DNA from 2 places in the Solibacillus daqui genome. Region 2 is predicted to be linked to the other one. Evidence: riboswitches for the same ligand, from Rfam matches in the RefSeq annotation. Region 2 holds a riboswitch; the other holds the start of a gene.
What was found. Region 2 has a riboswitch for thiamine pyrophosphate ahead of thiT (energy-coupled thiamine transporter ThiT). Riboswitches for the same ligand answer to the same signal wherever they lie in the genome.

Region 1: it holds a riboswitch for thiamine pyrophosphate, as region 2 does, so the genes downstream of both, tenA (thiaminase II) here and thiT (energy-coupled thiamine transporter ThiT) in region 2, are expected to answer to the same signal.

The regions. Positions count from the first base shown of each region.
Region 1 covers NZ_CP114887.1:51,761-62,577, reverse strand. Annotated here, with positions in the region: gene metG (methionine--tRNA ligase) at 1-617, opposite strand, end outside; gene O7776_RS00285 (transition state genes transcriptional regulator AbrB) at 947-1,225, shown strand; gene thiW (energy coupling factor transporter S component ThiW) at 1,345-1,851, opposite strand; gene O7776_RS00275 (ABC transporter substrate-binding protein) at 1,873-2,877, opposite strand; gene O7776_RS00270 (ABC transporter permease) at 2,892-3,662, opposite strand; gene O7776_RS00265 (ABC transporter ATP-binding protein) at 3,649-4,386, opposite strand; gene tenA (thiaminase II) at 4,411-5,097, opposite strand; TPP riboswitch at 5,193-5,280, opposite strand; TPP riboswitch at 5,388-5,475, opposite strand; gene rsmI (16S rRNA (cytidine(1402)-2'-O)-methyltransferase) at 5,583-6,458, opposite strand; gene O7776_RS00250 (GIY-YIG nuclease family protein) at 6,439-6,717, opposite strand; gene O7776_RS00245 (tRNA1(Val) (adenine(37)-N6)-methyltransferase) at 6,701-7,450, opposite strand; gene yabA (DNA replication initiation control protein YabA) at 7,656-8,015, opposite strand; gene O7776_RS00235 (PSP1 domain-containing protein) at 8,040-8,855, opposite strand; gene holB (DNA polymerase III subunit delta') at 8,848-9,852, opposite strand; gene O7776_RS00225 (YaaR family protein) at 9,973-10,410, opposite strand; gene O7776_RS00220 (cyclic di-AMP receptor DarA) at 10,431-10,760, opposite strand.
Region 2 covers NZ_CP114887.1:3,473,577-3,484,393, reverse strand. Annotated here, with positions in the region: gene O7776_RS17165 (exonuclease SbcCD subunit D) at 1-634, shown strand, start outside; gene O7776_RS17160 (AAA family ATPase) at 639-3,692, shown strand; gene O7776_RS17155 (hypothetical protein) at 3,919-4,047, opposite strand; gene O7776_RS17150 (magnetosome magnetite crystal formation protein family) at 4,116-4,442, opposite strand; TPP riboswitch at 4,560-4,669, shown strand; gene thiT (energy-coupled thiamine transporter ThiT) at 4,772-5,332, shown strand; gene map (type I methionyl aminopeptidase) at 5,918-6,670, shown strand; gene O7776_RS17135 (polyphosphate kinase 2 family protein) at 6,844-7,698, shown strand; gene O7776_RS17130 (GNAT family N-acetyltransferase) at 7,796-8,368, shown strand; gene O7776_RS17125 (beta-class carbonic anhydrase) at 8,422-8,985, opposite strand; gene O7776_RS17120 (hypothetical protein) at 9,148-9,351, opposite strand; gene O7776_RS17115 (aminopeptidase) at 9,487-10,722, opposite strand.

The sequences.
Region 1 (10,817 bases), 690 kb from region 2:
AAGCCTGGTTTAATAAAATTATTGATCATTTCATTTTTGCGAGATTCTGGTTCAATAAATTCTAAATTATTTTCATAATATTCTAGTAATCGATCGGCGTATTTCTTCATATTAAAGAAGTAGGACTCTTCTTTTACTTTTCGCACTTCACGACCACAATCTGGGCACTTTCCATCAACTAATTGCGTCTCAGTATAGTATGACTCACATGGAACACAGTAAAGGCCTTCATATTCGCCTTTATAAATGTCGCCATTATCTAAAAACTTTTGAAAAATTTTCTCTACAGCATCAATATGGCGCTTTTGGGTAGTTTGAATAAAATCATTATAGGATATATCCATAGTAGCCCATAATTTTTTTGCACCCTCTGCGATTTCATTTACGTAATCTTGGGGATGCATACCTGTTTCCTGTGCTTTTTCTTGAATTTTTTGACCGTGTTCATCCATTCCAGTTAAGAAGCGCACGTCAAATCCTTTTAAACGTTTATAACGAGCGATCGCATCTGTCGCAACAGTTGTATACGCAGTACCAATGTGGAATTTCCCACTTGGATAATAAATTGGGGTAGTTATATAGAATGTTTGTTGTTCACTCACGAATGTAGCCTCCATTTGCTTGCTAAGTATCTTCTTTATTCTAACGAAGTACGAAATTTGTTTCAATGAAAGTTTGTTGTAATTAGCATTTGTCGAAAAAACGTTACAAAACTTTGGGAATAATCTGAAACTTTTTGACTAATAACTTTTTTCTATGATAAAAATCTTTAATATTATCACCATAAAGTACAAATATAACAAATAATTTTCTAAATCAAAGGAAATACTAATGCTAATTTATTGACGTTTATGGCATTAGTTGGTATGATTCTAAATAGACAAAGAAATAATGTCGAATTTTGACGAATATAAATAACTTTTATAATATAGGAGGAAATATCATTATGAAATCAACAGGTATCGTACGTAAAGTAGACGAATTAGGACGTGTAGTAATTCCAATCGAATTACGCCGTACATTAGGAATTGCAGAAAAAGACGCATTAGAAATTTATGTAGATGACGATAAGATTATCTTAAAAAAATATATGCCTAACATGACTTGTGCAGTAACTGGTGAAGTTTCGGATGACAACATGCGCTTAGTAGGCGGTAAATTAATTTTATCTTCTGAAGGTGCAGAAACATTAGTTAGAGAAATCCAAGCAAACTTAAAAAAATAAGTTTACCACTTTTTTAGGTGCTTTAAAATAAAATAATCAAGAGTCTCACAATATGCACTCTTGATTGAAATAAAGGGCAATCAAAAATCTACGTTAGACTTTTGATTGCCCTTTTTTTGCTATTTTATTTTCATCTGCAGCATACCGCTAAATGATTTGTTTTGTACCATTACCTTTAACATAACAAATCCTAACAGGGCACCCGCTAAAGAACTCATTGTAAAGGCTGGAATAAAGCCTAATAAAGTTGCCTCCTGACCTAATAGCAAGATTGCTATGGGGTAAGTTGCCAATGCTCCAAGAATTCCCGTGCCAATCACTTCACCGATAGCTGCAAAGCTTAGCTTCTTTGTTTTCTGATAAAGAAAGGCTGCAAGAAATGCACCGATCATACTACCTGGATAAGCAAAGATAGAACCTGTGCCTAGAAGATTACGCATTGTTGAAGTAAGAAAAGCACTCATTACCGCATACCATGGACCAAGCATTACAGCTGCTAGTATATTGACAAAATGCTGAATAGGAAAAATTTTTGCAAAACCTAATGGAATGTAGACAACACTACTCGATGCAGTGGTAATAGCTGCAAGAATCGCTGTGTACGTTAACTTTCTTGTTTGATTCATTTTATTGTTCCCTATCTGTTGTTATTTTGAAACGATATTTTGCACAAACTGTTGCGGTTCAACCTTTGTATCAATTACACCGGCTTCGTATAGCCAATTCGCTACGTTTTGCCAACTCTCTTCCTCTTGGTAGCCAAACGGCACTCCTTTGTCCTCCATTAATGGTAGAAGTATTTTTAAGCTTTCTTTTTCAACTTCAGCATCTAATGAAGAGTCTGCATTTTCATTTGCCAATAGAATTTGTAATCCTGCTTCTGGATTTTCCTTTACAAACTGTTGCCCTTTTGTAACAGCCTGCCAAAACTTTTCAATTGAAGCCTTTTTCTTATTAAATGTTTTTTCACCCGCTACGATAACAAGCTCGTAATTATCTGGTACACCATAATCATCTAATCGTAAAGCTTCCATCTCGTAGCCTTCTTTATTGAGTAACACCAGTTCATGGTTTACATAGCCACCACCGATTGCATCTACTTTATCTGTTGCAACTGCAGGAATTAAATCCCAACCTACATCTGTCATTTTCACTTTGCTAAAATCTCCACCATCATGTTCTACCATCGTTTTTATAACTGCTTCAGTTATCACGGTAGATGGATAACCCACGCTTTTACCTTCTAAATCCTTTGGTGAATTAACCCCTGCTTCTTTTTTCATCATAATGGAATCAAGTGAATGGCGAACATAAGCAGCTACCGATACAACCGGTATTCCCTCAGCTCTTGATTGTACGACTTGGCTTTGATAGCTAATTGCCAAATCGACCTTCCCAGTTGCAGCAAGCTTTAACGGGTCATTTGTGTCTGCAGGCATTTGGATTTCGACATCTAATCCTTGCTCCTCAAAATAACCTTTTTCCTTTGCAACATAAAACGCAGAGTGTACCGCGTTCGGATACCAATCAAGCATAATCGATATTTTCTCTAATTCTGATTGCCCGTTTTCTTGTGAACTTTTATCATTACTACAGCCGACCAACATGATGACCAGCAATAGAAATACAACAGGAATTTTCCAATTTTTCATTTTCTGTTTCTCCTCTAATTTTCATATTTCCATTTTCTAAGAACGATTCTCTCAATCCATGTGGCGAACGCAAACAGTAGGATTCCTAAAAAAGTTAATATCGTAATTGCAGCGAATACACCTTCCGCATTCAAATTCCCAGACATTCTTCGGCTATAATAACCTAACCCTTCACTTGCACCTAGCCATTCCCCAATGGTTGCCCCTACTAATGCAAATACAATAGCCATTTTAAAACCTGAGAAGAATGAAGGTAATGCCATTGGAATATGTAGCTTTAGAAAGATTTGCTTGCGGGAAGCACCCATCGAACGAAATAGTTCGATATAATCTTTATCGCATGCTCTTAAACCATCATAGGTGCTCACCACAACAGGGAAAAATGAGATAAGCACCGTTACTGCCACCTTACTCCAAATAGAATAACCAAACCAAAGTACAAAAATAGGAGATAGTGCAATGATTGGAATCATTTGCGAAATGATGACAGCCGGATACATTACTTTTTCTATAGGTTTAAAGCAAAACATCCCGATAGCAAGAGACACCCCCAATAGGACGGTTATCAAAAAGCCGATGAAAAACTCGATTGTGGTTGCCTTTAAATGCACGAAAATGAGGACTCGCCAATTATCGATAATCATCTGCAGAACTCCTGTTGGTGCTGGTATAATAAAGCTCGGCACAATGCCTTGCCTTACGAGCACTTCAAGTACAACAAGAACGATTATAAAAAACAGTAGGAATAAAGCGTATTGTTGAAACCAACTTCTAATCTGTTTCACTAGAAATCTTCCTTTCTAGCTTTCTTCTTAGAGCTATACCAGCTTCTGAATAGCTCATTTCATTGGCACGTGGTCTTGGCAAATCCACGATGATTTCCTCTACGCTTTTATCTTGATGCAAGATTAAAATGCGATCACTTAGTAAAATCGCTTCCTCTAAATCATGGGTAATAAAGAGCACTGTTTTCTTTAATTGTTGCCACATCGACAATAACCAACTCTGCATTTCTTTTTTCGTAAAAGCATCCAATGCCCCAAATGGTTCATCAAGTAATAACACATCTTTACCTGTTAAGAGTGCTCTTAAAAAAGCTGCGCGCTGTCTCATTCCACCTGATAGTTCCTTCGGATAAGCTTGTACATAATCCTTTAAACCAACTCGCTCAATCCAGACAATTGCTTCCTCTTTTGTTAGCAATACGTTCTTTTGAATCTCTGCTGCGATCATGACATTTTCCAAAATTGTACGCCATGGCAGCAGCAAATCCTTTTGTGGCATAAAACCCACATCACCAGGGGCTACTTGACGATCATCAATAACAATACTCCCCTCATCGGGTGTAAGTAGTCCCGTCATCAGTTTAAAAATCGTGCTTTTTCCTGTACCGCTTCTGCCAATTATTGATACGAATTCCCCCTGCTTAATTTCCATATTCAATTTTAAGATTACAGGAGGGGAATGTTTCTCAAAAGCATAGGTCACATTTTGCAAGCTAACTACCATTTTTTCAACACCTTCTTAAATAAACTAAATCGGCCAATCCTGATTGTAATAGTTCATATCCCAGAATAAATATTCATACTTTGACGTCATTTGGAAATGTTTTTCTAACTGGGCTAGCTCTCGCTCGGGCTTCCCATCTGCTAATTCATTCATTACACCAATTAACCATTTTGCACCGTTGCCAAATTCCTCTGAATCGTATGTTTCTATCCACTTGGCATAAGGATTATTTGCTAAATCATGACCAAACTGTGCTCTTAGCAGCTTTCCAATTTCCCAATAATCCCACGCACAGGGTAATAGGCAGGCCACTACTTCCGCCAGGCTACCACTTTGCGCAGCATTTAACATATAATTCGTATATGCTAAATTCGCAGGCGTTGGTTTGGTTGCCTCCAACTCTTCTGATGTAATTCCAAATTCCGCAGCAAATTGACGATGTAAATTCATTTCAAAATGGAGTGTATCATTTAATATCGCAGCAAACTTCCCCATCATATCGAGATCCGTTGATTTGACAGAGGCAATGGCAAATAGTTTGGCATAATCGATTAAATACACATAATCCTGCTTCATGTATTGGATAAATTTATCCTTATCAAGTGTTCCCTTCCCTAGTTCTTGCACAAATGGATGGCTATGATTTGCGTCCCAAATAGGTTGCACATTTCTAAAAAGTCGATCAGTAAATTTTTCTGTTTTCACATTCATTGTTGTTTCCTCCTTTTTTTATAACAAGTAATTTAAAAAAAATAAAAACCACTTCCTAAAATAGGAAATGGTTTCGTCGCATAAGTTGTACACACATACACTCGAAACTACTTCCCTACGCTAGTCCTAACTAGATCCGGTTCAAAGGGTTCTTCTCAGCCAATGGCGCCCCTAGCAGTTTATCTACTTATTCAATTCTTTATGAAATCCATGGATAACTTATAATCTTCTTACCCACTAAAAATAAAAACCCCACTCTTTTTAGAGAGCGGGGGAATGTACATGTGTCCTATCAACATGCCTCACTTCCCTACGCTAGTCCTAACTAGATCCGGTTCAAAGGGTTCTTCTCAGCCAGTGGCGCCCCTAGTGCTTTTAGTAATATTTATTTTCTTCTATATCATAACATGACTTACAATTTACGCAAGTGATTTCAAGTGAACAATACATTTTTGTCCAACTTATAATCCACCACGGACCTTTTCTTAATGCCCTTGATGATACTCATTATACACATCTCTTTTCGAAAGTCCACGCAATTTTGCTACTTCCTTTATCGCTTCTTTCGACGATATTTGAGTTTCTTCTATTATATAGTTTACATGTTCATCTAACGTCATATCAGTCCAATAGTTTTCTTCTTCTTCCACTTCGCCTGATGTATTGCCTTCAACTACTACACAAAACTCACCACGAATTTCATTGTCATTAGCCCAAGTAATCGCTTCCTCCATTGAACCCCGTAAAAACTCTTCAAATTTCTTTGTTAATTCACGTGCTAATGTAATTTGTCGATTGCCAAGAACTAGTTGTAAATCCTTTAATGTATCCTTTAAGCGATGAGGTGCTTCATAAAATAAAAGCGTTTCTTCTCGTTTACTTAATTTTTCAAGCTGCTCACGACGCCCTTTTTTGTTGCGATTCAAAAAGCCGAAGAAATAAAATGGCTGCGGTGTAATGCCTGATGCAATAAGTGCTGTCAAAGCAGCATTTGCCCCAGGAATTGGCACAACAGCAAAGTCTTCTGCGATGGCTTTTGCTGCAATATCCGCGCCTGGGTCTGAAATACACGGTAACCCAGCATCACTAACAAGTGCTACTGATTTTCCTTCACGTAAAAATGCTAATAATTTTTCGCCACCTACTTCTAAGTTGTGCTCATGATAACTAATTAAAGGTGTTTGAATATCAAAATAGTTACAAAGTTTTCTCGTATTACGCGTATCTTCTGCTGCAATAATATCCACTTCTTTTAAAATGCGCAGCGCACGCATTGTCATATCTTCTAAATTGCCAATCGGCGTTGCAACTAAATATAAGCAACTCCCCTGTTCATGCTGACTACTCTTCTGCGATTTCATCATTCGCCCTCCTCATATATTCAAACTTTTTTGCTCGTGTTAATTGTTTAAAGGCATATTCTGCCGACATTGCTTGCTGTTTTGTATCGAATGTTTCATAATACACACATTTTACTGGACCACGTGCGCGTGTATACTTTGCACCCTTGCCAGTATTATGCGCTGTTATTCGCTTGTCCAAATTATTCGTATAACCCGCATACAGCGAGGCATCACTACACTCCAACACATAAAAATAATGCTCAGTTTTCGTCGCCATATAATAACGCCCTCACTTCTGGCGTGTATTCGTTATTGTCTTCATATACATAAAGCGGAGGTAAAATTTTTAAATCCGGCTTACCGTCTTTAATTGCTTCAATCAACAGTGTATTCGCTTCCTTACCACGCTTCGGATACACAAATTGTATACGCTTTGGCTCTAATCGATTTGCACGCATTGCCGTTACAATATCTAATAAACGGCCTGGACGATGCACAAACGCAACCTTACCACCTTGCTTTAATAAGCGACTTGATGCTTCTACCGCTTGTTCTAACGTTAAATGTATTTCATGTCGCGCAATCGCATAATGTTCACTCGTATTTTTTTCGCTTAGTTCATGCGCTAAGAAGTACGGTGGGTTACATGTAACTGCGTCGTATTTTTCAATTCCTAACGTTTTTGGTACATCCTTAACATCGCCTAACTTCATTTCAATTTGGTGCTCTAATTTATTGTAGGCAATACTACGTGTTGCCATATCATGTAAACGTGGTTGCAATTCAACCCCAGTAATTTTTGCCTTTGTTCTTGCACTTAAGAATAACGGAATAACCCCGTTTCCTGAGCAAAGATCGACAATATGCCCTTTACTCTTTGGAATTTGCACGAAACGCGATAATAACACGGCATCTAATGAAAAAGAAAAAACAGATGGGCTTTGAATAATTCGCAAGTTTTCCGCAAGTAAATAATCTAAGCGTTCATCATCTTTTAACCATTGTTCCACTTTTATATCCTCCATGAATTGATTTCCTATTAACAAGAGAGCTATCCCTCATGTATCAATTAACTACTTAAGGCGGTGGTCAGAATAAAGAGGAACGAATGCTTTGTCACGCCCTGTGACAAAGCATTCATAACCAGCATCGTGCTGACCTCCATCTTCGGCGCAAAAGAGGTGTCCCAGAAATATTTCTCGGACACCTCCTTCGTTAACCATTTTGTTTATTTAAAAACGATAGACAGAACAAACAATCTTCACCTTTACGTGAGCCACCAAAATGCACATGACATACATGGAAGCCTTCATTATAAAGCCTTGCTAAATTGTCATAGCCTTCTCCAATATCCACAGGTTCCTTTTTTAGTTCCGCTTTTTGTGGATCTACACTTACTTCTTTGGCTAATAGCTCCTCTAAACGCGTTCGTAGGTGAAGGTTTTCTGTTTGAAGCGTCTGATGCTCCTCCATCATATGCGCAACAAATTGCTTTAACGCGTTAAACTGTTGCTGCATTGATTCAAGCTGTTGTTCGAACTCCATAACAGTATCTAAAAAATTACGGTCCTTCACGCAAGCCACCCCATTAATTTCTATCTAAATAAGATTTTTCTCACCTTGCAATAACTCATCAAGGGTATATTCAACCATACGCTCGTGCTTCGTTAAATATACTTGAATTAATCGTTCTAATACATTTAAGCCGACAACTTTTCCTTCACCTTCTGGAGTCATTGTCATTTCACCAACATCTGGCATTCCTTCTTTGGCAATTTCATAATCATCATTTTCATATTTTAAGCAGCACATTAAACGACCGCATAAGCCTGAAATTTTCGTTGGATTCAGTGATAGGTTTTGATCTTTTGCCATTTTAATCGACACTGGATCGAAATCACCTAGAAATGTCGAACAGCAAAGCATCCTTCCACATGGGCCAATTCCACCTAGTAACTTCGCTTCATCTCGGACACCAATTTGACGCAGTTCGATACGTGTACGGAAAACACTCGCTAAATCTTTTACAAGCTCCCGAAAATCGACACGTCCTTCTGCTGTAAAGTAAAAAATAATTTTATTACGATCAAATGTATATTCTACGTCAACAAGCTTCATTTCCAACGAGTGCTCAATAATTTTAGTACTCGCTAATTCAAACGCCCGATTGGACTCAATTGCGTTTTCTTCTACTTGGAAACGATCGCGCTCATCGGCAGGACGAACAACTTGCTTTAATGGTAAAACAACGTCATTTTCTCCGACTTGACGCATTGGCACGACTACTTTTCCATATTCAATACCGCGTGCAGTTTCTACGATGACATATTCTCCAACCTCTAAAATATAAGCTGCTGGATCAAAATAATATATTTTACCCGCTTTTTTAAAGCGAACTCCGACTACATTATACAAATGTGTACCCCTCCTGAAGATTCAGCATTAGCTGTTCCACCAATAACGTACGATTCATATTACGATTTAAATTCGCACGCGCTTGTAATACAGACTGCATTTGGCGTGATAGTTTATCATACGTTAATGTCAATGTGATGTCATTAAAGCGTTGATACATATCAGGATATGTGCACGTCGAATTTCGATTTGCTTTAATCGCTACCATATCACGATATGCAAACAATAACAAATCGAGTGCCTGTTCCATTGCCTCCTTTTCTTTAAATAGAGGCAACCATTCGTCATGTACAAATAATAATGCTTCATGAACATTTTGATGAACGATCTCTACTAATTTTAACACTGTTTTTCGTGCAAGTAAAAATTGCTCATCTTTTGAGAGCTCAAATGCAATATCTATATCATTAGTTACCATGCTTAATGTCGCTGCCATCGAAGCTGTAACACCTAGATTTTCTAGGCTTTCAATCAATGCTTCTCTCGGTGCCTTAGCAAATTTTATATGCTGACAACGCGAACGAATTGTCGGGATAATCGCTTGAATTTGCTCGGTTAATAGAATTGCAACAACTTGTCCATCTGGCTCTTCTAAAAACTTTAAAAGCATATTCGCTGAGGCAACATTTAATTTATCGGCATGATGTAACACATAAATTTTCTTACCTTCTTCGACACCAGTCATCTTCATCTCAGCAATTAAATCGCGCACTTGGTCAATTTTAATAAATTGTCCATCCGGCTCAATTTGCTTAATGTTTGGATGATTGCCTGAATCGATTCTTCGACAATTTCGACATGTTTCACATGGAACATTTTTTGACAAATTTCCACAAAGGAGAAGTTTCATAAAAAACGAGACAACATCGCGTTTACCCGTGCCCTTTTCGCCTTCAAAAATGTATGCATGCGCTAACCGATTTTTTTCGACAATCGTTTGTAGCTGCTTCATTACAACAGGCTGTAGCTTCGTTAGCTGTTCTATTTTTCGTGTCATTTCCTTCACCTTTTCGTTTGTTGCTAAAGTTTATTTGAAAAGTGTTATGTACAATTCAAATCTATACTATCTGTTATAAAAAAGCCCGTGTCTAGTGCACAACAAAGACACGGGCGCATTTTACATATAAAGATTAATTAAAAGTCCTTTAATTTCGCCAATTTTGGCTAATAACTCAATAGACTCTTTTTCTTCATTTAAAATATCTTCAGCTAGTTCGACTAAATGCTCATCAATTGTTTCGACAATTTTTAAGCGACGTCCTTCACCGAAACGATTCCATGTATGCGATTGCTTCATTTCTAGACCATAATCAACTGCCTCTTGTAAAAAGCGTTTCACAAGCATTTTAAAGCGCGCTAATTCGCGTAAATTGCGCGAGCGGGCGACACGATCACCAGCCGCTGAAATATCACCTATTAGTCTCGTTAGTTGCTCCGTTTGCATTTTCGAACCTTGTTTCACGACCATTTCACCGAAGCGATTATTTGCTTGGTTATTTTGACGTACGTTTTGATTCGAGTTTAAATTCATACGAAGATCTTGATTAATTTTCATTTACCGCTCGCCTCCACAAACTAGAAATGGTGGAATTGTTCGATTGGTAAAACAAAGACAATTGCTCCTCCAACTTCAACTTCCACAGGGTACGGAATATAGGAATCGGCGTTTCCTCCCATTGGCGACACAGGAGCAACCATTTGCTCACGTGATCGACAGTTTTCACGAATAATATCTAATAATCTTGGGATAAGAGAATCATCCGTACCAATTAAAAATGTCGTATTTCCAGATCGTAAAAAACCACCTGTACTCGCTAATTTCGTCGCACGATAGTTGTTTTTTGTTAATGCATTTGATAAACGATTACTATCTTGATCTTGCACCACAGCTACTACTAATTTCATCCGCACTCACCCCTTCATTGAATTGGTGCCTTTATTATATCATAAATAAAAGCTACA
Region 2 (10,817 bases):
TGCCTTTATTACGAAGGACGGTATGCCGGAACTAAACACAAGTGATTCCGAGCGCAAATTAACGATTGGTGGTACAGAATGCATCAATGCAGCGCTATTTGAGCCGTTTTGCTATACAGCGCTTGGTCATTTGCACCAAGCCCATTTTGTTGCGAATGAAACGATCCAATATTCAGGTTCCCCACTTAAATATTCGGAATCGGAAGTGACGCATAAAAAAGGCTTTTTAATGCTTGATTTAGCTCAGGACGGCACAGTTACGATAGAGAAAAAGCTGCTCGTACCGAAACGTGAAATGCGCATTGTAAAGGGTTTATTAGACGATATTTTACAACATACGAAAAGTGACGATTATGTATTTGTGAAGCTAGAAGATGAAGGCTATGTTAAAGGGGCAGCGGGACTTGTGCGTACTGTGTACCCAAATGCACTGCACATCGAGCGCGTAGCCGTTTTTGCACAAATGGAGCAGCAATCAGCGACGATGAATCGTGTACAAATGGACGATTCAGAGCTATTTGAATTATTTTATAGTGAAATGACAGGTAAAGAACTTACAGCGGATATCAAATCTATTTATACAAATGTACTCCAACAATTACTTGATAACGAACGCGAAAAGCAGGAGGTGTAAATAAATGAAACCATTAAAATTATCTATGACGGCATTTGGTCCGTATAAAGACAAGGAAGTAATTGATTTTACACAGTTGCATGAACATGGTATTTTCGTCGTTTCGGGTTCAACAGGTGCAGGAAAAACGACGATTTTTGATGCGATTACATTTGCCTTATATGATGCAGGGAGCGGTGAAGACCGCGATAAATCCTTATTTTTAAGAAGTGATTTTGCTGATATCACAGTGGATACAGAGGTAGAACTTGAATTTGAGGTACGCGGACGTATATACCGTATTTGGCGAAAGTTTGGTCATGACGGAGACCGTGCAAAGCGTGAGTTTTATGATATTACAGGCGGTCAGATAATACCTGCTGTTGAAAAATTCCAAGTAAAGCTCGTACAAGCAAAGGTTGAGGAATTGATTGGTTTAACGCAATCACAATTTAACCAAATTGTGATGCTACCACAAGGTGAATTCCAAAAGCTCTTAACATCAGAGTCTAAGCATAAGGAAGAGATTTTCCGTAAAATTTTCAAAACCGAGCGCTTTACAAAAATGGTAGAGCTACTGCGTGATAAAAAGAAACAAGCAGATAAATTGTACGAGCATGCACAAATGCAGCAGGACCATACCATTCAAGAAATAAAATCGCGTTTACCAGAACGTGAATCGGCATTATTTGTCGCAATTAACTATGATGCGATTAATATGTATCAAATAAAACAGGGGCTTATAGAAGAACAAGGCTTTTATGAGCAACAATCAACCGAGCTTTCACAACAATATGAACAAGTAAAAGGACTTGCAACAAAGTTAAATATACAGTTTAGTGAGCAAAAGCTTATTAATGAACGTATTGAACGCTTTATGCAACGTCAAACCGAGCTTTCACGTTTACAGCAACAACAAAATGAAATGGCAGCGCAGGAAGAACGATTACTGCTTGCACAAAAAGCTCATCAAATTGAGCCACTGGAGCGCGAATTAACCAAGCTAAAATCACAGCTTCAGTCAGCAACGACGGCAGTAGAAAAGGCTAAATTAGAATCCGAACAAGCCAAGCAGCAACTTATTACGGCAACACTAGCCTATGAAAACGTGCAGAAGGATGAAGCATTATTAGAAACGTATACAAAAAATATTTCGCAGCTTGAACAAATAATTCCTATTTATGAAACAATTGATATTCAGCGCAATCATGTCGATCAGCTAAAGGCTCAGCAGCTTAAAGCACAAACCTTATATGATAATTTACAGGGGGAATTGGTTGAATTAAAGCTACAGCAACAAAACCAACAAAATGTTGTAACAGTGCTTGAACAGGCTGTAGCACAGTATGAACAAACATTTGAAGCTCATGCCACAGCAACACGCAATGTTGAGCTTGTAAAAGAGACAGCAAAACTGCAAATGAACATAGAGCTATTAAAGGCTGATGCGTTGTCTAAGGAGCAACAAGCAACAAAAGCTGAGCAAGCCTTACATGCGGTAGAGCAACAAATTCGTAGCAATCAGGCCGCCTTTTTAGCTGCCTCATTGCACAATGGGGATGCTTGCCCGGTATGTGGTAGTACAGAACATCCAGCTATTCATAATAGTGAAATGCTTCAAGTGGATGACACGCAAATAGAGCAATTGCGACAACAATCAGATGCAGCTCGCCAAAGCTATTATCAAGTACAATCAAAACTTGAAATTGAGCAACAAACAAATACTGAAAAGCATAACCAAATACAACGCCAGCAATTACAGCTAGAGGCATTAGCACAGTATGAGGAACAGCTACAAACATTAGCTTCACATCTAGCAGATTTGCGAGTAAAGCAACAGCAATTAACAACTGAACGCACACAGCTAGAACAATTCAACGAAAAGCGTGAAGTAATTCAAGGGCGTCTTGAAAAAGGACAGGCATACGTTCAAGAAATTCAGACGCAGCTAGCACAGGAAAAGGGCAAACTTGAGCAAAGTGAGCTATCATTGTTACCACAATTTACTACAGTTGCTGAAGTTCAAATTGCTTTATCCAATCAACTTCAGCAGCATCAATCATTAAAGAACGAGTTAAAGCGAGCTTTCGATGCATTGCAACAGGCACAATTACAGCAAAATTCAAGTGAGGTCAATCAGCTACATGAGGTGAATCATTTATCGGATAAGCAGCATGAGCATGAATTAGCACATATTGCATTTGCAACGTCATTGCAAAACGAACACTTCTCATTAGAAAGCTATCAACAAGCATTATTAGCAGAGCAAGCACAGCATGAAATTCGTCAGATGCTTGAAGCGTACAAGCAACAGCTGCATACATTAACGGCGCAAATTACTGAAGACCAGGAGCAGCTTGAAGGAAAGCAGCTTGCGGATTTAACTGAGCTTCAACAACACCTAACAACATTAAATAACGAACAAGATGAGCGTTATGCAGCGATGAAGCAAACGGAATCCTATGGAACACAATGCCTAACAACATTACAGAAGCTTGAACAATCTGCAGACCAGATTGAAAGCTATAAAGTAAAATTACAGCAAATGGAGCATGTATATGATCTTGTGCGTGGTCAAAATGATGCGAAAATCAGCTTTGAACGCTTTGCACAAATTGGCTATTTAGAAAAGGTAACGCATGCCGCAAATGAACGCTTACGGATTTTATCAAATGGTCAATATTTCCTGAAATCTACTGGGCGTAAAGAGGGTAATGCGCAAAGTGGTTTAAGTATTGATGTTTATGATAGCAATACAGGGCAAACACGTGATGTTAAAACGTTGTCTGGTGGCGAAAAATTCAATGCTTCATTATCCTTGGCACTTGGGATGGCGGATGTTATTCAAAGTGTACAAGGAAGTGTGCATATAGATACGATGTTTATCGATGAAGGTTTTGGTACGCTCGATGAGGAGGCGTTACGCCGTGCGATTGATATTTTAATTGACCTTCAGCAAACAGGACGACTTATCGGTATTATTTCGCATGTCGCCGAATTAAAAGCAGCAATGCCAGCGATTTTACAAGTGAAAAAGTTAAAAGAAGGTCATAGTACAACTGAAATTATTGTGAAGTAAAAGAAACGAAGGGCTTGTCCGGAAAGTAATTTCTGGACAAGCCCTTTGCACTAAGGATGGAGACTAGCAAAAAGCTAGTCGTGAATGCGTTGTCACAGGACCTGATGTTTTTAGCATTCGTTCTTTACTTGCGAACACCGAGAAAAACAACCTACAGCGGATAATTAACACATGAGTGGAGCACTGTCCAAAAAGTTAACACTTTTAGGACAGTTCTTTAGTTTCTTTATTTTTTAGGAGTCCGTGGAATGTTTGGTTGTTTTGGTGTTGAACGATTATCGAGAACTTTTTTTATAATTGGGTAAACGATCGGTCCGTATTTGATGGCTGTTTTAATAACTTTATTTAACTTCATGAATGACACTCCTTAATGAAACGGAAATTGTATTAAAAATATACCCAATAATTGGGCCATATTAAACATTAGCGTAATACTTTAATGGCTTGCACAAGATTCCAAATCGCAATCGCAAATGAAATGACTGCCAAAATGATGAAACCAATAAAAATCCAACCTTCAAATAAGTTACCCGGTCCGTAAAAATTACTATCTGTAACTACAAATACAATAAATGAAATAAAGTAAATAATACCTAAAACAATCGGAAATAGCTGTGAAATAAAAGCCCGTTTGTTATGATGTTTGACAAAATCATCCTTTGTCACGAAAAAAACGATAAGTGGTAAAATAAACGGCGCAAAATAGAAGCTTAAATAGCCAAGTGCACTTAATCCCTTTGATTGATTCATAAAAATCCACTCCTTTTAATTCATCATACGGATAAGGTGAAAAATAGTTTCAAAGAAAGAGGTTGAAAATTGTCACATTATTGGCTACAATGATTGTGTTCAAACAATAGTATCGAGATGTACCACAAGGGGGGCCGATTAAGTCGGCTGAGATTGCGCACGGATATTGCGCTGACTCTTTGAACCTGTAAGTTAGCACTTGCGTAGGGATGTGGATAGAAACCGACTGTTCAAGCAATGGTTAGGATTTTATCCTAATTATTGCTTTTTTTTGCTTTTCTATTCCTTCTTTAACTTCTGTTACATCGGAAAAAGAAAGGGGCTTTGTTATGGACAAAAAGAAATTATTAATGCTGGTTGAAATTGCCATATTTGCAGGTATCGGAATTGTGTTAGATCAATTTTCATTTAAACTGTGGGCACAAGGTGGTTCGATTAGCTTTGTGATGTTACCAATTATGCTGATGGCGATTCGTTGGGGATTAACTGCTGGGCTTGCGACAGGTCTTATTATTGGCGTATTACAAATAATGTTTGGCGGGTATATTGTACATTGGTTCCAGGCAATTTTAGATTATGGTCTTGCCTTTACAGTAGTAGGATTGGTCGCAGTGATCCGTAAACCATTATTACAGGCAGCAAAAAGCGTAGATAAAAAGAAAATGACAATTTATATTGTACTTGGTGCACTATTAGGAGGAACATTACGTTTTATTTCGCATTTACTTGCGGGTGTGGTGTTCTTTAAAGAATATGCTGGTGATGATAATGTTTGGATTTATTCAATTATTTATAATGGTTCATACATGCTACCGGCAACAATTTTGACTGCGGTAATTGCTGTGTTGTTATTTACAACAGCACCAAGGTTATTACAAACATTTAAATAAGTAAAAAAAGGTGTAGTTCAAATAGCGAACTACACCTTTTTTCATTCAATACTTTATTATTGGGTTTATCGCCTTACATTTTCATATCTGAAATATAATTTTGTACCGTGCATCGTTGTATGATTTGACGAGCTATTCAAGCAGACAAAAAAATGCAATTACAGCCATAAAACCAACTACGCCGTAAAGTCATATATTATTAAGAAAACTTTCACGATTGAACCATATGAACTTTTGATGGAAATCGGATGCTGATAACGTCTTGATAAACGTTGCAAGAATGGCATGAATGAGTATGATTAATATGCTAACAAGCGATAAAAAAATTCATCGGTTTTCGATAGCTCTAATGATGTGTGCGAGGGCATAAATTGCTAAAAAAATGATCACGAAAAAGGGGCATAGATCTGTTATTAAATAAATATAAATCGGTTGCATGGCATCCACCTTAATCATGTATTATCTCCTTTTATATTCCTTAGATTATCCTGCGTAAACAGTTGTTTTATTGAAGCGTTTATTCGTATAATGAATTTTAAGTATGTTATAGTTAGGGGTAGAGTTTTAAGAGGAAGGAAGTTACACATGATTGTTACAACTCAAGAAGAAATTCAAGCGTTTAAAAAAATCGGACGCATTTGTGCAGAGATTCGTGAAGCGATGAAAGCTGCGACAGTACCAGGTGTTACAACAAAAGAGTTAGATGAAATTGCAGGTCGTATGTTTGCAGAGGCGGGGGCTATTTCAGGTCCAAAAGGCGAATATGATTTCCCTGGATATACATGTATTTCAGTAAACCACGAAGTTGCACACGGGATTCCAGGTAGCAAAGTGATCCAAGAAGGTGATATCGTAAACATCGACGTATCAGGCTCTTTAGATGGTTACTTTGCAGATACAGGGATTTCTTTTGTAGTAGGTGAAGGGTATGAAGAAAAAGAAAGACTTTGTGCAGTAGCTAAAGCTGCTTTTGATCGTGCAATGACAAAAGTAAAAGCAGGTTCAAAGTTAAACCAAATTGGTAAAGCTGTTGAGCGTGAGGCATATGCAAACGGATTAACTGTGATTATGAACTTAACTGGGCATGGTTTAGGGAAATCTTTACACGAAGCACCAAACCACGTATTAAACTATTATGACCCATCTGATAGCCAATTAATGAAAGAAGGTATGGTATTAGCAGTAGAACCGTTCATTTCTGCAAAGGCTGAACATATCGTTGAATCAGGGGACGGCTGGACATTTGTAACGCCGGATAAATCATTAGTAGCTCAAATTGAACACTCAATTATCGTTACTAAAGGTGAGCCAATTATTTTAACTTCTTTGGAAGACTAGTATATAGAAAAACGTGAAGGCTTATTTAACAAGCTTTTCACGTTTTTTTATTTGTAATAGAAAGGGCCGAAGTAGATATCTTTATTGCCACTTTAATTCATTACATTATCGATTACCATTTCTATACACTTTCAAGTAAAATGGAAGTAGCAATATTTAGGAGGGTATAAAAAATGAAGAAATTAAAAGACTTGGATTTATCAATAGAATTAGACAAAAAAATGTATAAAAAGAAAATTAAAATGTTGCAATATGAAATACTAAATGCACAGCAGTTTTTATTTAATAACAAAATCGGATTAATCATTGCATTTGAAGGAATGGATGCAGCAGGGAAAGGCGGCGCCATTAAGCGTTTAACAGAGCGTGTGGACCCACGTGGACTACTTGTAACGCCTATTTCTGCACCACAGCCTCACGAAAAGCGCTATCATTATATGCACCGTTTTTGGAGAAAGCTTCCTCAGCACGGGCAAATCGCGATTTTTGACCGTTCTTGGTATGGACGTGTCTTGGTAGAACGTATCGAAGGCTTTGCTACAGAGGAAGAATGGAAACGTGCTTACGGTGAAATTAATGACTTTGAAAAGCAATTAACTGATGAAGATTACATCATGATCAAATTCTGGATTCATATTGATGAAGATGAGCAATTAAAACGTTTCAATGAACGTGCACATGATCCATACAAAGCATGGAAACTAACAGATGAAGACTGGCGTAACCGTGAAAAATTTAGCTTATATAGCGAAGCCGCAGACGAAATGTTTGCAAAAACGGATACAGAAAATGCACCGTGGTGTTTAATTCCTGGGAATAATAAGCTGTATGCACGCGTACAAGTATTAAAAGAAGTAATGGCACATATCGAAAAAGAAGTGGCACGTCGTGGCTTACACATTACAAATGTATTAGAAAGGCAGCAAGAAGAAATAGAAGCAGCAGAGCATGAAGAAGTAGCAACAACAGGGGAAGCTGTGGTAGCTCAAGTGAAAAAGAACAAGGTCAAAAAGAAAAAGTCAAAATGAAAAAATTTAAAATGATCTCGAGAAAAAGTTTATGTGATATTGAAGGTGAATCAATGTGGGAAGCCTATTTAACTTTTTAAAAAAGAAGGAGGGTCCAATGGTACAACTTACAGGTCAAAACTGTTCGTTACGTACGTTTACACCATCTGATGCAAGAGCATTAGCTCAACTGTTAGCAGACAATAAATTTTATTGGTCTACTTATGAACCATTGCATCGCGATGAGTTTTATACAGAAGAGGCTCAATATCAAAAGATTTTAGAAAGTCTTCAACTTCTTCAAGCGAATCGAGAATTTTCATTTGGCATTTTTGATCATGGTAGCCAGCGACTAATTGGGCATATTTCTTTGTATTCGATTAAGCGCTTACCATTCTCAAGCTGCTTTGTAGGCTATTCGATGGATGAACGTTATATCGGTCGTGGAATTACGACTGAAGCTGTTCGATTATTGTTGGAATTTGGCTTTAATAGGTTAAATATTCATCGGATTGAAGCGTATGTGGCGCCGCAAAATTTAGCATCAGTTAAGGTATTAGAAAAATCAGGCTTCACTCGCGAGGGGCTACTTAGACAATTGCTATTTATTAACGGGGTGTGGGTTGATCATTATATGTATGCTATTTTACAGGATGAATATAAAAAAATGAATTTAAAAAAACGCGGCTGAAAATAGTTCAGCCGCGTTTGTGTTATTTAATGAATAGAGCAGTTAAAGATTTTTTATGCTTTATTGCCGTCAGTTACTAAGTCTAACTTGCCTGTCTCTGGATCAATAACTAAGCCGTGCACTGGTACACCAGCTGGCATTAGAGGGTGACTTCTTACTAAATCCACACTTTTTAGTACACTTGTTTTGACATCGCCAAAACCACGTAGCCACTGGTCTAAATTAACACCAGAATAATTTAAAATATCGATTGTTTCTTGCTTTACCCCTCGTTCTAGCATGTGACCAACCATTACGTCTGGATCCACGGCACTCATTCCGCAATCGTAGTGCCCGATGATGTATATTTCGTCTGCTTTTAATTCGTATACGGCAACAAGTAAGCTACGCATAATCCCACCGAATGGATGGTTGACAATTGCCCCAGCACTTTTGACAACCTTCACATCACCATTACGTAAATTCATTGCTTTAGGTAATAATTCTACTAAACGCGTATCCATACACGATAAAATAACAATTTTTTTATCAGGGTATTTTGTCGTTGCATACGCTTCATATTGTTTTTCATCAACAAATTGTTGGTTATATTCTAAAATTGATTGTAAAGCTGACATAATTTTTTAATCCCCTTTCGATTTCTACTTATTTTAAAATATAATTTAGATAATTCAAATTAATCGACATATTTAATGAGAATTTTAATGAAAATAAAGCGAACTTATGTCGAAAAAAGCAAAAAAACAACCGCCCTATAATAAGAGCGGTTGTGAAAAATTTTAATGATGGTGATGTCCATCGTTTGATTTTTCGTTTGAAGCGAATGTACCTGCTTTTGAATCTACTACGACAGATTCGTGAGATTGTAACCCCATACGTAAATACTGAATGAACATAATTAGGAAAACAATAAGAACGATAGAGAATCCAAATACTAACGTGTAGTAATCAGATAAAAATGGATGACGGTGATCAAACATCATAAAAACTCCTCTCTGCAATATAATAAGAATCATTATCCAATTATAACCTAATGAATTGGAACATTGTAGGGGATTTTATGGTTTTAATATAGAATAAATTGTAATTATGGCGACATCTTGAAATTTCGAATTCGATTAAAATGCCCAGTTCCCGTTACGGAATACAGGTTCAGCCGTACCTGCTGCTGTAATACCATCAATATTCATTTTGTCAGAGCCAATCATAAAGTCAACATGTGTAATACTTTGATTTAAGCCATTTGCTAATAAATCTTCACGTGACATCGTTTTGCCACCTTCTAAACAGAATGCATAAGCGCTACCGATTGCTAAGTGGTTTGATGCATTTTCATCGAATAATGTGTTATAGAATAAAATATTCGATTGCGAAATTGGCGATTGGAACGGAACTAATGCAACTTCGCCCAAGTAGTGAGAGCCTTCATCAGTAGCCACTAAGTTTTTAAGAACTTCTTCACCTTGCTCTGCTTCAACGTTTACAATGCGTCCATTTTCAAATGTGATTTTGAAATTGTCGATAATGTTACCGCCGTAGCTAAGTGGTTTTGTGCTTGATACATACCCGTTTACACCGTCTTTATGAGGTACTGTGAACACTTCTTCTGTTGGCATATTTGCCATGAATTCTTCACCTTTTTCATTCACGCTGCCAGCTCCACACCATAAATGACCTTTAGGAAGCTCAATTGTTAAATCTGTGCCTGGTGCTGTGTAATGTAATTTTGCATAGTTTTTTTCGTTTAAGTAATCTACTTTTTCGTGTAAGTTATCGTTGTGAATTGCCCATGCTTTTACAGGGTTTTCTAAGTCAGAACGAGTCGCTTTGAAAATCGCATCCCATAGTGCATCGACTTGTTCTTCTTTAGGTAAATCTGGGAATACCTTGCTAGCCCATTGTTCTGATGGTGCTGCGATAACAGTCCAACTAATTTTATCTGCTTGTACATATTGTCGGTATTTATTTAAAGCCATACCAGCCGCTTTTTGAGCGCTTGCAATTTTATTAGAATCAATTCCTGAAAGTAAATCAGGGCTTTGAGAAACAATGCTCATAAATGCTGCACCTTGTTCTGCTAACCATTCACGTTCCTGAACTTTCCAAGGAGGGAAGAAATCAAAACTATCTTCTTGAGCTAGTTCAAAACGAGTACGTGCAATAATATCATCTGTATAGTCGACAAATACTTGTTTTGCGCCATTTTCATAGGCAATTTTAGTAACTTTTTGAACAAATGGTGCAGCCTCGATAGAAGCAGCAATGTATAAATATTGATTCGTCTGGATATTAACGCCTGTTTTTACTGCTAATTCAGCATAATTTGCTAAATTTCTTTCAAAATTTGAGTTCATTTGAATCATTCCTCCGATAATTGAATAATAAAATTGGTTTTTTTTGATACATTATAATCAAAATTACAGAAAACAACAGAAAAATCCAATAATGC